2 linked regions of the Shimia isoporae genome follow. The main gene of each other region encodes a partner of the protein of the gene in region 2 in a complex. Links are inferred from orthologs where the notes say so. Each region holds a gene or a part of one and is shown on either strand. Other genes may lie near its edges.

The links.
Region 1: the proteins of BXY66_RS14140 (region 2) and xseA are in contact, whole or in part, in a cryo-EM structure (PDB 8TXR), measured with the Escherichia coli proteins. The link is inferred for Shimia isoporae from one-to-one orthologs.

Annotation. Positions count from the first base shown.
Region 1 is NZ_SMGR01000005.1:163,801-170,952, forward strand. What follows is about bases 1,305-4,244. They hold xseA (exodeoxyribonuclease VII large subunit), read right to left. Parts: upstream 3,564-4,244; coding sequence 2,046-3,563; downstream 1,305-2,045. Other genes in these bases: BXY66_RS19160 (alkane 1-monooxygenase), read left to right, coding at 1,305-1,618; BXY66_RS19165 (hypothetical protein), read left to right, coding at 1,657-2,049; purD (phosphoribosylamine--glycine ligase), read left to right, coding at 3,638-4,244. Outside these bases: BXY66_RS19150 (GNAT family N-acetyltransferase), read right to left, coding at 1-115; rpmG (50S ribosomal protein L33), read right to left, coding at 221-388; more of BXY66_RS19160, read left to right, coding at 584-1,304; more of purD, read left to right, coding at 4,245-4,900; BXY66_RS19180 (helix-turn-helix domain-containing protein), read left to right, coding at 4,973-5,584; BXY66_RS19185 (FG-GAP repeat domain-containing protein), read right to left, coding at 5,594-6,349; BXY66_RS19190 (2Fe-2S iron-sulfur cluster-binding protein), read right to left, coding at 6,349-6,672; BXY66_RS19195 (OB-fold nucleic acid binding domain-containing protein), read left to right, coding at 6,783-7,152. UniProt on the Escherichia coli protein: Bidirectionally degrades single-stranded DNA into large acid-insoluble oligonucleotides, which are then degraded further into small acid-soluble oligonucleotides.
Region 2 is NZ_SMGR01000002.1:547,241-554,428, forward strand. What follows is about bases 2,081-5,056. They hold BXY66_RS14140 (exodeoxyribonuclease VII small subunit), read left to right. Parts: upstream 2,081-3,435; coding sequence 3,436-3,678; downstream 3,679-5,056. Other genes in these bases: BXY66_RS14130 (Hint domain-containing protein), read right to left, coding at 2,081-2,297; BXY66_RS14135 (histone deacetylase family protein), read left to right, coding at 2,504-3,439; BXY66_RS14145 (polyprenyl synthetase family protein), read left to right, coding at 3,715-4,584; dxs (1-deoxy-D-xylulose-5-phosphate synthase), read left to right, coding at 4,600-5,056. In the rest of the region: BXY66_RS14125 (response regulator), read left to right, coding at 1-9; more of BXY66_RS14130, read right to left, coding at 15-2,080; more of dxs, read left to right, coding at 5,057-6,528; BXY66_RS14155 (SDR family oxidoreductase), read right to left, coding at 6,612-7,188. UniProt on the Escherichia coli protein: Bidirectionally degrades single-stranded DNA into large acid-insoluble oligonucleotides, which are then degraded further into small acid-soluble oligonucleotides.

The sequences.
Region 1 (7,152 bases), on a different replicon or contig from region 2:
GAACCGCTCCATCATAGTCCTGCGGCAGCAGTTCGGGATAGGACCGCTCCAGCAATCGATCGATCGCCTCACGATCCCTCAAGTGGGCGGGTCTGATAAAAAAGGGATGTTCCATAATTTGCGTCCTGTTGGATTTATTTTCAGGGCGCGGCATCTCAAAAGCAAAAAGCCGCGCCCTAGTGTGTGGCGCGGCCTTTGCATTGTCTCAGAAGTTTGGATCTTACTTGATCTTGCCTTCTTTGTACTCGACATGCTTGCGCACCACCGGGTCGTACTTACGTACGACCATCTTTTCGGTCATTGTGCGCGCATTCTTTTTGGTCACGTAGAAATGGCCCGTGCCCGCGGTCGAGTTCAGACGGATCTTGATGGTCGTCGGCTTCGCCATTTGTCTTCTCCTGCGCCGGGACGCACACGTCCCGTGAAATTCTCATGAAGCCTGCCTTTTACTGATGCGCTGGCCCGAGTCAATGGGATTCCCCCAATAAACTTGCGGCTTGCGAAAAATTGTGCCGAAGCGTCACATTGCGCCTGCCTGCAAAGCCGCTAGTCTCGAGTGGCTATCTCGTCAAAGGCCCGTCTCATGATCTGGTTCTGGATCGCCACCTCTGTTCCCCTTATGCTGTTAGGCCTCGCAGCCATTGCCGGCGGCTGGTGGACCTTAGCGGCCTTTCTGTACATGACGGCTTTCGTGCATTTGATGGATAGGCTTGTTCATGGTGCCGTCGCACAGGCCAAAGAGGACGGAGAGTTTCCGAGTGGCGAACACCTTTCGATCCTGCTCGGCATGGCCCACCTTGTTCTGATTGCCTTTGCAGTTGCCGCGATATCAGGAGCAACAGGTCTAGGATGGCTTGAGACAATCCTCTGCTTTCTGGCGTTCGGTCTTTTTTTCGGACAGGTAAGCAATGCAAACGCACATGAGTTGATCCACAAGGGGTCGCGTTTTCCACGCCGGCTGGGCATGCTGGTTTATATTTCATTGCTATTTGGCCATCACACAAGCGCCCACACCAAAGTGCATCACGTTTGGGTGGCCACCGCCAACGATCCGAACAGCCCCAAAATGGGCGAAAGCTTTTATCGTTTTTGGCCCCGCGCCTGGATCGGTTCGTTCCGTGAAGGCTTGCGCGCGGAGACCGCTTTACGCGCCCGAAAAACCGATACTCCGCCTTTCTGGACGCACCCCTACTTTGCATATGTTGGCGGCGCCCTGGCCTTCTTGGCGCTCAGCTTTTTTGCTTTTGGGTGGAAAGGCCTCTTCGCGTACGTTCTCGTATCAGGTTACGCACAAATGCAATTGCTGGTTTCGGACTATGTGCAACACTATGGTCTCCAACGCGCTCGGAATGACTCCGGCAAATTCGAACCGGTGGGGCCAAAGCACAGCTGGAATGCGCCAGAATTCTACTCTTCCGCTCTGATGCTCAATGCGCCGCGCCATTCCGATCATCACGTGAACCCAACACGTGAATATCCTGCACTCCGCCTTGACGATTCGAAGATGCCTACATTGCCCCGATCTCTGCCGCTTATGGGGTCTTTGGCGCTCTGGCCGAGGATGTGGCGCCGGGTAATGGATCCGCGTGTCGCCCGCCTTCAAACTTCCGGAGATTGAGACTGGATCGACTCATCGTCCGGTGGCAGCATGTTTCCATGAAACGCTTTCTACTAGCTGCCATTCTGTTGGCTTCTCCTGCGTTGTCTCAATCTGCGATGACGGCATCGGAATTTGAGGCATACGTGTCGGGTAAAACGCTCTTCTTCGCGGCTGACGGCACACGATACGGCGTTGAAGAATACCTTCCTGACCGGCGGGTGCGCTGGTCATTTATGGATGGCCAGTGCAAGGACGGTCTCTGGTACGAAGACAACGGTCACATCTGTTTCATCTACGAAGATAACCCTTCGCCGCAATGCTGGAGCTTTTTCAAGGGGGGCGCAGGCCTCTCCGCCCGTTTTGAAAGCGAACCTGATGGTACTGTTCTCTACGAAATCGAGGCTTCCGGGGAAGAAATGGTGTGTCTCGGCCCGGAAATCGGTGTTTAGAACAAGCTACCTTGTTCCGGTGAATCCGGCTTCTTTGGCTTGGGTTTTGTAGCTGGTTTCGAACTGGTGACCGGCTTCGCTGATACAGCGCCTTGCTGGACTTTGAGCCGCCCATCGGCGAACTCGATTTCAATCTCGCTCGCCTTGCCTGCCAATTCCGCGGTTTTTACGAGGTTGCCATCTCCTCGTACGACCGCGTAACCGCGCTCAAGCGTTGCCTGATAACTCAGTGTTTCCCGCATTCTGTCCAGACCCGCCAACTGGTCCCTCAAGGACTGCACCTGTCTCGCGCCAGCATCAGACAATCGACGACTCAGATCGGATACCTTTTCCTTGCGCCGCTCAATGTCGCGGGTCAAACCGACAGGTGTCAGCCTATCCGCGTGCCGCCCCAGCGTTTGTCGTCTGATCTCGATCATTCGTTGCAGCGACTGTGATCGCAGTCCGCCGCTGGACTGTGCAAGAGCCACACGGCGTGTCTGAACGCCAGCCTGAAGCGCGCGCGGCAAAGCATCGCCTGCCGCATCCAAACGCTGTCTTGGCGTTTGCAGGAGCGCATCCGCACGCGGTATCGCGCGTGCAAGATCCCGCAGCCTCTGGTCACGCACGCTAAGTGCCTGCCCAATTCCTCTGGTCATGCGTGCGCCCTGCTCCTCGACCCAGCCGGCAATTTCCAGCCTTACGGGTACGGCCAGCTCAGCCGCCGCCGTCGGAGTTGGGGCACGCTTGTCCGAGACAAAATCGATCAGCGTTGTATCGGTTTCATGTCCCACCGCCGAAATCAGCGGGATGTCAGAGGCCGCGACTGCCCGCGCGACGATCTCTTCGTTGAACCCCCAGAGATCTTCGATTGATCCCCCACCACGCGCGACAATCAGCAAATCCGGCCGCGGCAATGCTCCACCAGGCGACAAATTGTTGAAACCCGCGATCGCATTGGCGACTTGCGGCGCGCACTGCTCGCCTTGGACCGCAACCGGCCAAATGATTACCTTCCGCGGGAAGCGGTCCCTCAGGCGATGCAAAATATCGCGGATAACCGCGCCACTCGGCGACGTCACCACGCCAATCACTTCGGGCAGGTAAGGCAGCGGCTTCTTACGCTCTTGTGCAAACAGGCCTTCGGCCTGCAACATCGCTTTGCGTTTCTCTAGCATGGCCATTAGCGCGCCAACGCCAGCGGGCTTCAGATCTTCGACGACAAGCTGATATTTTGACTGTCCCGGAAAGGTGGTGAGCCGCCCCGTGGCAACCACTTCCATTCCTTCTTCAGGACGCGTCGCGATTCTGGAAGCAACCCCCTTCCACATCACCGCGGCGATCACTGAACGGTCATCTTTCAGGTCAAGGTACACATGCCCGGAGCGCGGAAAGGACACCCGTCCGATTTCGCCTTTGATGCGCACGTGCGAAAACTCGCCCTCGATCATGCGCTTGATCGCGCCGGAGAGCTCGGAAACACTGAATTCAGGAGCGTTTTCGCCCTCAATCGGGTCATCAATCAGATCGGACATCTCGGCTCGCTTGTAAGACTGCTCGCCACAGCTTAGAACGCCCGCAACCGAAGGCCAAGCGGAAGGCGACACCCATGAACATCCTCATTCTCGGCAGCGGCGGGCGCGAACACAGCCTCGCATGGGCGGTGATGCAAAACCCCAAATGTGACAAGCTGATCGTAGCCCCGGGCAATGCTGGTATCGCCCAGATTGCGGACTGCGCAGACTTCGACATCGAGGATGGCGGCGAGGTCGTGAATTTCGTGGCAGCCAACGCGATCGACTTCGTAATTGTAGGTCCGGAAGCGCCTCTGGCGAATGGCGTGGCGGATCGACTTCGCGAAGCAGGCGTGCTGGTGTTTGGCCCCTCCAAAGCAGCGGCAAGGCTGGAAGCCTCCAAGAGCTTTACCAAAGAAATTTGTGACGCCGCCAATGCGCCGACCGCGGGGTACAGCCACTTCACGAATGCCGAAGCAGCCAAGGCACACATCCGCAAAGAAGGTGCGCCCATCGTTGTAAAGGCAGACGGGCTGGCGGCTGGCAAAGGCGTCATCGTAGCAATGGACGAACAAACTGCGCTTGACGCAGTGGATGACATGTTTGGCGGCGCGTTTGGTGGCGCTGGCGCGGAAGTCGTGATCGAAGAATTCATGGAAGGAGAGGAAGCCTCCTTCTTCATCCTGTGTGACGGGAAAACAGCCCTTCCGGTCGGCACCGCACAAGACCACAAACGTGTCGGCGAAGGCGATACTGGCCCGAACACCGGCGGCATGGGCGCATATTCACCTGCGCCGGTCTTGACCGACGAAATTGCTCAAAAAGCTCTTGATCAAATTGTGCAGCCCACCATCGACGAGATGGCCAAGCGCGGTACGCCCTATCAAGGCGTTCTCTACGTTGGACTGATGATCAAAGACGGTCAGCCTCGGCTGGTGGAATACAATGTCCGCTTCGGCGATCCTGAATGTCAGGTGCTAATGATGCGTCTTGGCGCACAGGCGTTCGATCTGATGCATGCTGCGGCCGAAGAACGCCTGCACGAAACCCAGGTGAATTGGGCGAATGATCACGCCATCACAGTTGTTATGGCCGCCAACGGTTACCCTGGCGCTTATGTGAAGGGCTCGTTAATCGAAGGTCTCGAAACCCTGGTTCATGACAGCAAGAACATGGTTTTCCACGCTGGCACTTCGTCCAAGGGCGGTGCCATCACTGCCACAGGTGGCCGCGTTCTAAACGTCACTGCACGCGGTGACAGCCTGCAAGAAGCCCGCGATCGCGCCTACGCCATGATCGATCAAATCGAATGGCCGGAAGGGTTTTATCGTGCTGACATCGGTTGGCGGGCACTCTGACTCGCGTATTTCTGCGGGCGTTGCGCGGACAGCGATCGCCCCCTATCCTCCGTGCAACTATGGGGGGACTTCATGACAACGTCCGTGGACCAAGCCTACGCAGACGGCAATTTTGTCGAACTCGCCTTTGCCTTTGCACCGGTGGGTATAGTGGTGACCGAAAACCGTGTGATCCGCGACTGTAACGCCACCTTCGCTGATATGTTCCGCTATGAACGCGCAGCTCTCAAAGACAGCACCTTTGCGATCCTTTATCCAACGCAGGAGGAGTTCGCAAACATCCGCAATCGCGGCGTTCAGGAATTGCGGGAGAGCAACTTCTACTGGGACGAACGGGTGATGATGCGTCGGGGCGGGGAAATGTTCTGGTGCCGCGTGCGCGGCCACACATTCACCCCCGAAGACCCTTTGCAACGGGCCGTTTGGAGCTTTGCCGATATATCCGACACGCGCCCGTATCAGGCCCTGACACGAAGGGAACGCGAAGTATTCTCTTTGCTGGCAGAAGGTCTTACGAGCAAGGAAATCGCGCTGAAATTGGAGATGAGCAACCGGACCGTTGAAGTGCACCGCGGAAAATTGCTCAAAAAATTTGGCGTGAGCAATACAACCAGCCTGTTCCAGTCCCTTGGCGCAATCGGCACACGCCACATCTATTCAGCGAGTGACGGGACCGTGCGCTAGCTTTGTGAATCAGGGCACCTTGCAGTCCAAAGCAGTCTTCAGCGAGTTTTGTCCCCTGAACGCCCAGAGCGTTTGAGACCTCAGTTTCTTGCCATCAAAACGTGTTGCAACGACATTCCCCCAACTCCCGTCGGCGGTTATCATTTCTGTCCCGTCCCCGCAGTCGCGCAATCCACCCGAGATGAAGTCTTCGCCTATACGGTGGTTCGTGAGCCCCTTTCGACTGGCCACCTGTGTCAACGCACCACTTTCATAGCGCCAGACACGCAGGGTCTTTGCCAGATGTGGCCGGTCGATATAAGCCAACTCGACGAGACCGTCCCCATCAAGATCAGCTACGCCTACGGGCGCCAACCACCGATTTCGCTGACCAATATGGGGGGTCGCCGCAACAAGACCCTTCTCATTGTAAATCGCGAGTCGCGCGCCACCATCTTGGCTGCTTTCGATCACAATTGCTTCCAGTGCCCCGTCGCCCGTCACATCAAACAGCCGCGGTTCCAGATCCTCGAAAACCCGATCCTGCGGAAGCGTTATGGTAACTTTCTTGCCGCCTCGAAGTTTTAGCTCCAAAGCGCCATACTCGATGGCGTCGCCTAGAACACCGTGGGCGTAGCGGGTGGTCGGCTCGGTATAGCGAGCCGAGGTGATCTCGGCCGCAGCGGGAACCGCGAGCAATACCAGCAAAGCGCACCACGCCAGCCGGACGCGGCGCGCGAAGGCGTGCAAAGGGCACAACAAGAGACGCCGCGCCCCGCCCAACATCAGATCTGCTTCTCGGGCATTTTCACAACCAGACCGTCCAGCGCGTCGGTTACCTTGATCTGACAGGTCAAACGCGAGGTTGCGGGATCGGGCTCATAGGCAAAATCCAGCATGTCCTCTTCCATGTCGTCCTTTGCCGGGATCTTGTCCGTCCAGGCAGGGTCTACATAGACGTGGCAGGTCGAGCAGGCGCAAGCGCCGCCGCAGTCGGCTTCGATGCCGGGGATATTGTTGTCGCGCGCGCCTTCCATCACGGTGAGGCCGTTTGCGACCTCAACCACGTGTTCGGTTCCGTTGTGCTCGACATAGGTGATCTTGGCCATGCCTTGAGGCTCCTTCTCGTGCAGTCCGTCGGACCTTAGTTAGACAAGCGACCCGTCGCCCGCCACCCCCTTTTGCGACGCACCCCTTGTCACCTTGCGACAAAACTCAAATGTTCTATATTTGTTCCATGAATGCGCACATCACATCTGCGTGGCCCAAGCCGCCCTTTGCCCTGACTGCTGCCCGATTGGGCGAACCGCCCAATGGCGCGCGGGTCACCGTGGCCGGGCTGGTGATTCTGCGCCAGCGTCCCGGCACAGCCAAAGGCGTGATCTTTCTAACGCTGGAGGACGAGACCGGTGTGGTGAATGTGATCGTCTGGCGCAAACTCTACGAAGCCTTCCGTCGTGCCGTGATCGCCGGTCGCCTACTGCGTGTGACCGGACGTATACAACGAGAAAACAACGTCACCCATCTGATCGCCGAACGAATTGAGGACATTTCTCCCATGCTCGATAGCCTGCTTCTGCCACCAGAAA
Region 2 (7,188 bases):
CCTGACTGACGGTCTCAGGCCACGCGGAACCTCCGCGCGGTTTCGCCGTAGAATGCCATCGTCTCGTCCCTGTCGGCACACCCCAACACACCTGGAAACAGCGTATCGATTTCTTCGCGGGTTTCAGGCGCCATTGCCTTCATGGCCATAGGGCCGGGATACAGGCTTTCTGTGGGATAGCCGTTGGAAAACACGATCTGATGGCTTTCGAACATCATGTGGTAGTAGGTAACGCCCCGCTTGCCGCGCGCCACACGCGACCCCGCCATGAACCGTTCCAGGTGTTTCGCGCGCACCAGCACGTCATCTGTGCCGGGCAGGATAATTCCGTGTTGCGGTGACACCAGCAGTGAGCGCTCCGTCCCCAAGGCCGCTGCGCTGACCAGTACCGGCAACAACTTGGGCTGCGCCAACAACTCGGCATGGCTCAGAGTTGTCGAGCCGATCCACACGATCTTTTGCGGTCCGTTATCAAGAGTGGACACAAGATCGCCCGCCTGCAGGTCTTCGACCGCGCGCTCACCGAATGGCGTCAGAATACCGGTTCCGGTGGTAAAACAAACAACGCCGGTGTTGTCTGCCGTCAACTGTGCATTGCCCGAGAACGTCAGGCTACCATCGCCGAACTGAACGTTGTCGGAATAGTCCACGGCATTACCGCGGATATCAAAAGCGTTCGACTGGTTCAGAACCCCGTCATCCGCAAGGTCCGCCTTCATCTCACGGAGATTGTCGTAGTGGCCGGAGAGATCAACAAAGTCGTTGTTGGTTGGATCGCCATCGCCGATGGCGCCCGAGTTTCCGGTATTGAAGTCCGCAATCGTGTCGTTGCCGCCGGACACAACAAAAATGTCGTCTCCGCGCCCGCCAAAAAGGATATCGTCGCCGTCTCCGCCGAACAGGCTGTCGTTGCCTGCATCACCCTTGATGGTGTCGTCGCCAGCACCGCCGATAACCGTATCGTTGCCTTCGCCGGCAGCAATGTGGTCGTTACCGGCCTCGGCACCGTCCTGAAACGTGAGGTCCATCCGGTCAGCCGCCAGGTTGGTGCTGTCTTTTGCCACGGATACAAGCTCGATCGACTGAATCGGCTTGCTTTCCATGATCGCCGCGTCGTCGTTGAAGCTCATCTCGGGAGCGAGGAACAGGTCGCCGTCTTCCGTCTGGAAAACCACAGCCGTGATCATCTCGGTGGTGCCATCCTCAAAGGTCACCTGTGCGTTGAACACAGCCACAGCATCCAAAGCGGTGGGCGTTCCGTCGATATCAACGGTTTCGGGATCACCACGGTTGTTGCTGTCCGCAATACCGTCGCCATCGGCGTCATCCACCTGCACGCGCACCTGATTTGAACCCAACGGATCCATGTCGCTGCCGTAAGATCCCAGAACCACCTCGGCGCCGTCCGCAAGCGAATCCATGTCGAGCGCCTTGCCCATGTGCAGGGCGGTCCACTCTGACTGGATCGTGCCCGTGCCGACGGTTGTAGAGGCGCTATCGCCATAGATCAGGTCGTCGCCTTCACCCGCATCAATTCGATCGTGACCTGCACCACCGTCAATCGTGTCGTTGCCGCTGCCGCCCGAGATCACGTCGTCGCCGCGCCCTCCAAGCAGACTGTCCGCGCCATCGTTTCCGGAGATCACATCGTTGCCAGTGCCACCTTCGATGGTGTCGTTGCCACCAGCACCTTCGATCGTGTCGTCACCCAACCCCGCAACAACCGAGTCGTTTCCACCAGTGATCTGGTCCCCGTCCCGATCCGTGCTTCCAAGCTTGATGACATCATCACCGGCAGTGCCGTCAAACTCGCCATCGGGTTGCATGAAATCAACGTCCATGCGATCCGCTGCAAGATCGCTTGTGGCTGTGGCGACGCTGTTGAGCGTGATCGATTCGATCGCGCCTGATTCCATCGCGGCATGGTCCGCGTTGGCGGACATCTCAGGAACCAGATAGGTCTCGCCGGTCGTCGACTGAACAATCACGGCCGTGATGTCAGCCGTCGTGCCATCCGCGAAGGTCAACGTCGCGTTATACTCCACCAGCGCGTCGTAAGTTTGTGGCGCTCCGCCATCGATCGTGAACTTGTCGTTGGCCTGTGTGTTGTCCGTCAAGTAGTTGGAATAATTAGAATTATACTGCGAGAAGCTCTGCACCTGCTGATGGAGCGGGCTAGTGCTTTCACCGAAAGTGGATCCGACAAGTATAGAGGCATTCTCCGCTGTGGAGTTGCCTTCGTTGGGATCAAGCGTGGGAAGCACGCCAAGCGAAATGACGTCAAAAGTTCTGGCCATAATTTCGGTACTCGTTCAGGTCATCGCACCGCTATCCGACCAAGGTAAATTCGCCCCTAAATTATTGGTTCAAATACATTTCAAGCTCTAGCAAACCCGACCTATGCAAAGACCACGTCGTCGCGCCTTGCCCCGCGATTTCTCTCGCAAATTCCCCTTTGCGCATGTCAAACTGACAGCAACCGATTTCAGCACACGGACCCCAGATGCCCACCGTACTTTTCACGCACCAGAGTTCCCTCAATCACCAAACGCCCGCGGGCCATCCGGAGCAAATCGCCCGCATCGAACATATCAATGCCGCGCTCAACGCTCCGCAATTTGCAGCGCTTGACCGGCGCGATGCTCCGAACTGCGACGACACCGATATTCTGCTGTGCCACCCACAGGCCCATCTGGATGCAATCACCAACGCAGAACCAGCGTCGGGCACCGTCGCGCTGGACGGAGACACCCATATGTCCCCGGGGTCGACCACGGCCGCCCGCCATGCCGTGGGTGGCTGTGTGGCCGCGGTCGATGCGGTTCTTTCCGGTGATGCAAACAACGCATTTGTCTCGTGCCGCCCACCGGGTCACCACGCGGAACAGACCACGCCAATGGGGTTTTGCCTCTTTGGAACCGCGGCCATCGCTGCCAAACACGCGCTTGAACGGCATGGCCTTTCGCGGGTTGCCGTGGTCGACTTCGACGTCCATCACGGCAATGGCACACAAGCCCTTTTGTGGGACGAGCCCCGCTCGTTGTTCATCACGTCTCACCAAAATCCGCTTTGGCCCGGAACCGGAATGCCGGGCGAGACAGGCGCCTCCAATAACGTGCAGAACTGGCCCCTCCCGCCGCACTCCGACGGCCGCTTGATGCGCGCCACGTACGAGGCCGAAATTTTTCCCGCATTGCGCCATTTCAAACCTGAGTTATTGATCATCTCTGCCGGTTTTGACGCCCACGCCGACGACCCGCTGGCGCAACTCAACTGGGCCACCGAAGATTTCGCATGGCTGACGCGCGAACTCTGCGGCATCGCTCGCGAATGTTGTGACGGCAAGGTGGTCTCGACTTTGGAAGGCGGATATGATCTGAACGCCTTGGCGGCTTCGGTCGCCGCACATGTCCAAGTTTTGATGGAGTCTGCCGCATGAGTGACACGCCAATCAGCGAAATGAGCTTCGAAGCCGCCATGCGCGAGCTTGAACAGGTTGTCGGTCAACTGGAACGCGGCGATGTGGAACTCGAAAAATCCATCGCGCTGTACGAACGCGGCGCCGAGCTGAAAAAGCGCTGTGAGGCAAAGCTCAAGGAAGCCGAGGAAAAAGTGGCCGCGATCACGCTGGACGGCGACGGTAACCCCAAAGGGCTGACCCCCGTCGAAGGCATGTAACGCACCCGTTCGCTGACTCGAATACAGGACCGTTCGGTGTTCCAGACCCGTCTCAAAGAAACTGCATCCCTGATTGAAGCCCACCTGCAAGCCGTGATGGCTCCGTTGGGCGATCTTCCAGTTGTCGAAGCCATGCGCTACGCAAGCGCCGGAGGCAAACGCCTGCGCGCGTTTTTGGTGCTGGAAAGCGCGCGTTTGCATGGAGTGGCACAGGCAAACGCCATTTGGCCGGCCGGCGCCATCGAAATGATCCACGCATATTCTCTAGTGCACGACGATCTTCCCTGTATGGATGACGACGAGTTGCGTCGCGGCCTGCCAACCGTGCACGTGAAATGGGATGAAACGACCGCCGTATTGGCGGGGGACGCGCTCCAAACTCTTGGCTTTGAAAGCGTGTCGCGATCAGAGTGTCATCCCGATCCGCTGGTTCGTGCTGACCTCACCGTGACACTCGCCCGCGCGGCAGGAGCCCAAGGGATGGTTCTGGGCCAAGCGCTCGACATTGCTGCTGAAACGGCCCCCACCCCGCTCACTCTGGACGAGATAACGCACCTTCAGGCGGGAAAGACCGGAGCATTGATCGCATGGTCTGCAACCGCTGGCGCCATGATGGCACGGGCAGACACCGCACCACTGATGCGTTACGCAACCGACCTCGGTCTCGCCTTCCAGATTGCAGATGACATTCTGGATATCGAAGGCGATGCGGACAAGGTCGGCAAGGCCGTCGGCAAGGACGTCGACGCGGGCAAAGCCACCTTTGTTTCCTTGCTCGGACTGGATGGCGCCAAGGCGCGAGCCCGCGACCTTGTGACGGATGCATGCGACGCGCTTTCGCCTTATGGTCAAGATGCTGATACCTTGCGGGAGGCCGCCCGTTTCGTTATCTCGCGGGACAGCTAGCAAAAGGCACGCGCGATGTCCGCCAGACCAGAGACCCCCCTGCTTGATCAGGTCACTTCTCCGGAAGACTTGAAACAGTTTTCAGACGCCCAGCTGACCCAGTTGGCGCACGAGCTGCGCTCCGAAACTATTTCTGCCGTGTCCGAAACAGGCGGCCACCTCGGCGCGGGTCTCGGCGTGGTGGAGCTGACGGTTGCTCTACACGCTATTTTTGATACGCCCCGCGACAAGATCGTCTGGGATGTGGGTCACCAATGCTATCCGCACAAAATCCTTACCGGCCGCCGCGATCGCATCCGGACCTTGCGTCAGGAGGGCGGCCTTTCCGGTTTCACCAAACGCTCCGAGTCGGTCTACGACCCCTTTGGCGCCGCCCACAGTTCCACCTCGATTTCCGCCGCGCTTGGTTTTGCCACCGCCCGTGACCTTGGCGGCCAATGCGACGGCGGGCTTGGTGATGCCATCGCCGTTATCGGCGACGGCTCGATCACCGCGGGCATGGCCTATGAGGCAATGAACAACGCGGGCCACCTGAAAAAACGCCTCTTTGTGGTTCTGAACGACAACGACATGTCCATCGCGCCGCCGGTTGGCGCAATGTCGGAGTATCTGAGCCGCCTTTATGCGGGCGAGCCGTTTCAGGAATTCAAAGCCGCGGCCAAAGGCGCAGTCTCGCTTTTGCCCGAACCCTTCCGCGAAGGTGCCAAACGCGCCAAGGAAATGATCAAGGGCATGGCCGTGGGTGGCACTCTTTTTGAAGAGCTCGGCTTTTCCTATGTCGGCCCGATTGACGGGCACGACATGGACCAGCTTCTGCCAATTCTGCGCACCTTGCGTCAGCGCGCAACCGGTCCGGTGATGCTGCATATCATCACCAAAAAGGGCAAAGGCTATGCTCCGGCCGAAGGCGCACCGGACAAGGGCCACGCCACCGCGAAATTTGATGTGGTGACCGGCAAACAGCAGAAAGCACCCTCAAACGCTCCGTCCTACACTTCTGTTTTTGGCAAAGCACTGACCGAGCTCGCAGCCGACGACCCGCGCATCTGCGCCGTGACCGCCGCCATGCCTGACGGTACAGGCCTGAACCTGTTTGCCGAACGTTACCCAAGCCGGTGTTTTGACGTCGCCATTGCCGAGCAACATGGCGTGACCTTCTCCGCTGCATTGGCTGCGGGCGGTATGAAACCTTTCTGCGCGATGTATTCGACGTTCCTGCAACGCGGATACGATCAGGTTGTCCACGATGTCGCCATTCAACGGCTGCCAGTACGCTTCGCCATCGATCGCGCTGGTTTGGTTGGCGCCGATGGAGCCACACACGCTGGCAGTTTCGACATCGCCTACATGGCCAATCTGCCGGGCATGGTGGTCATGGCTGCAGCCGATGAAGCCGAGTTGAAACACATGGTTGCCACAGCAGCCGCCTACGATGACGGCCCGATCGCGTTCCGCTATCCACGCGGCGAAGGCGTAGGGGTGGAACTGCCGGAAAAGGGCGATGTGCTGGAAATCGGCAAAGGCCGCATAGTGACCGACGGCAAGCGAGTCGCGCTTCTGTCTTTCGGTACCCGTCTTTCAGAAGTCCAGAAAGCCTGCGAAGCTCTGTCCTCCAAAGGCATCTCTCCCACAATCGCAGATGCCCGCTTTGCCAAACCCTTGGACGAGGCAATGATCCTCGATCTGGCCGCCAATCACGAAGCGCTGATCACCATCGAGGAAGGGGCGATCGGTGGCTTCGGCAGCCACGTGGCCCAGCTGCTTGCGGAAAACGGTGTGTTCGACCACGGCCTGAAATTCCGCTCGATGGTTCTGCCCGACATCTTTATTGATCAGGCCTCGCCCAAAGCGATGTACGATGTCGCTGCGATGAACGCCGAACAGATTGAATCCAAAGTACTCGACACATTGGGCATCGCCCAAATCGGCGAAAAATCCGCCTGACTTCCAAAGGTTGCGGGTTTATGCAGCTTCGCTGCACGGAACAGCCAAGCTGTTCCTATGGGTATTTGGGACCAGTAAGAAACTCAGTCGCGTTCTTCGTCCAACATCGCTTTGAGCGCGTCGCGATAGTTGGGATACTTCAGAACCACGCCCAGCTCCTCTTTGATGCGCGTATTCCTCACCCGCTTGCTGTCAGAATAGAAACTGCGCGCCATCGGGCTCATCTCGGCGTCTTCGAACGCCACTTCGGGTGGCGGCTCCATGCCTAACAGCTCGGCCGCGTAGGTCAGAATGTCCTGCGGTGGCGCGGGGCTGTCATCACACACGTTGTAAACCCGTCCCGGGTCGGGCCGATTCATCGAAGCTTCAAGAACCTGGGCGATATCGTCGACATGAGCACGCGAAAACACCTGGTTCTTCTTGATGATCCGCCGTGCCGTACCGCGTCTGAGCTTGGCAAAGGGCCCTCGTCCCGGTCCATAGATGCCCGCAAGCCTGAACACATGTAAGGGCAATCCTTCGACGGTCTGCCATTCAGCCTCGGCCTTTACCCGCATCTTGCCGCGCATCCCGCCCGGGTCCAGCGGCGTGTCCTCGTCGACCCAACCGCCGTCCATGTCGCCATAGACGCCCGTCGTGGACAAGTAACCGACCCATTCC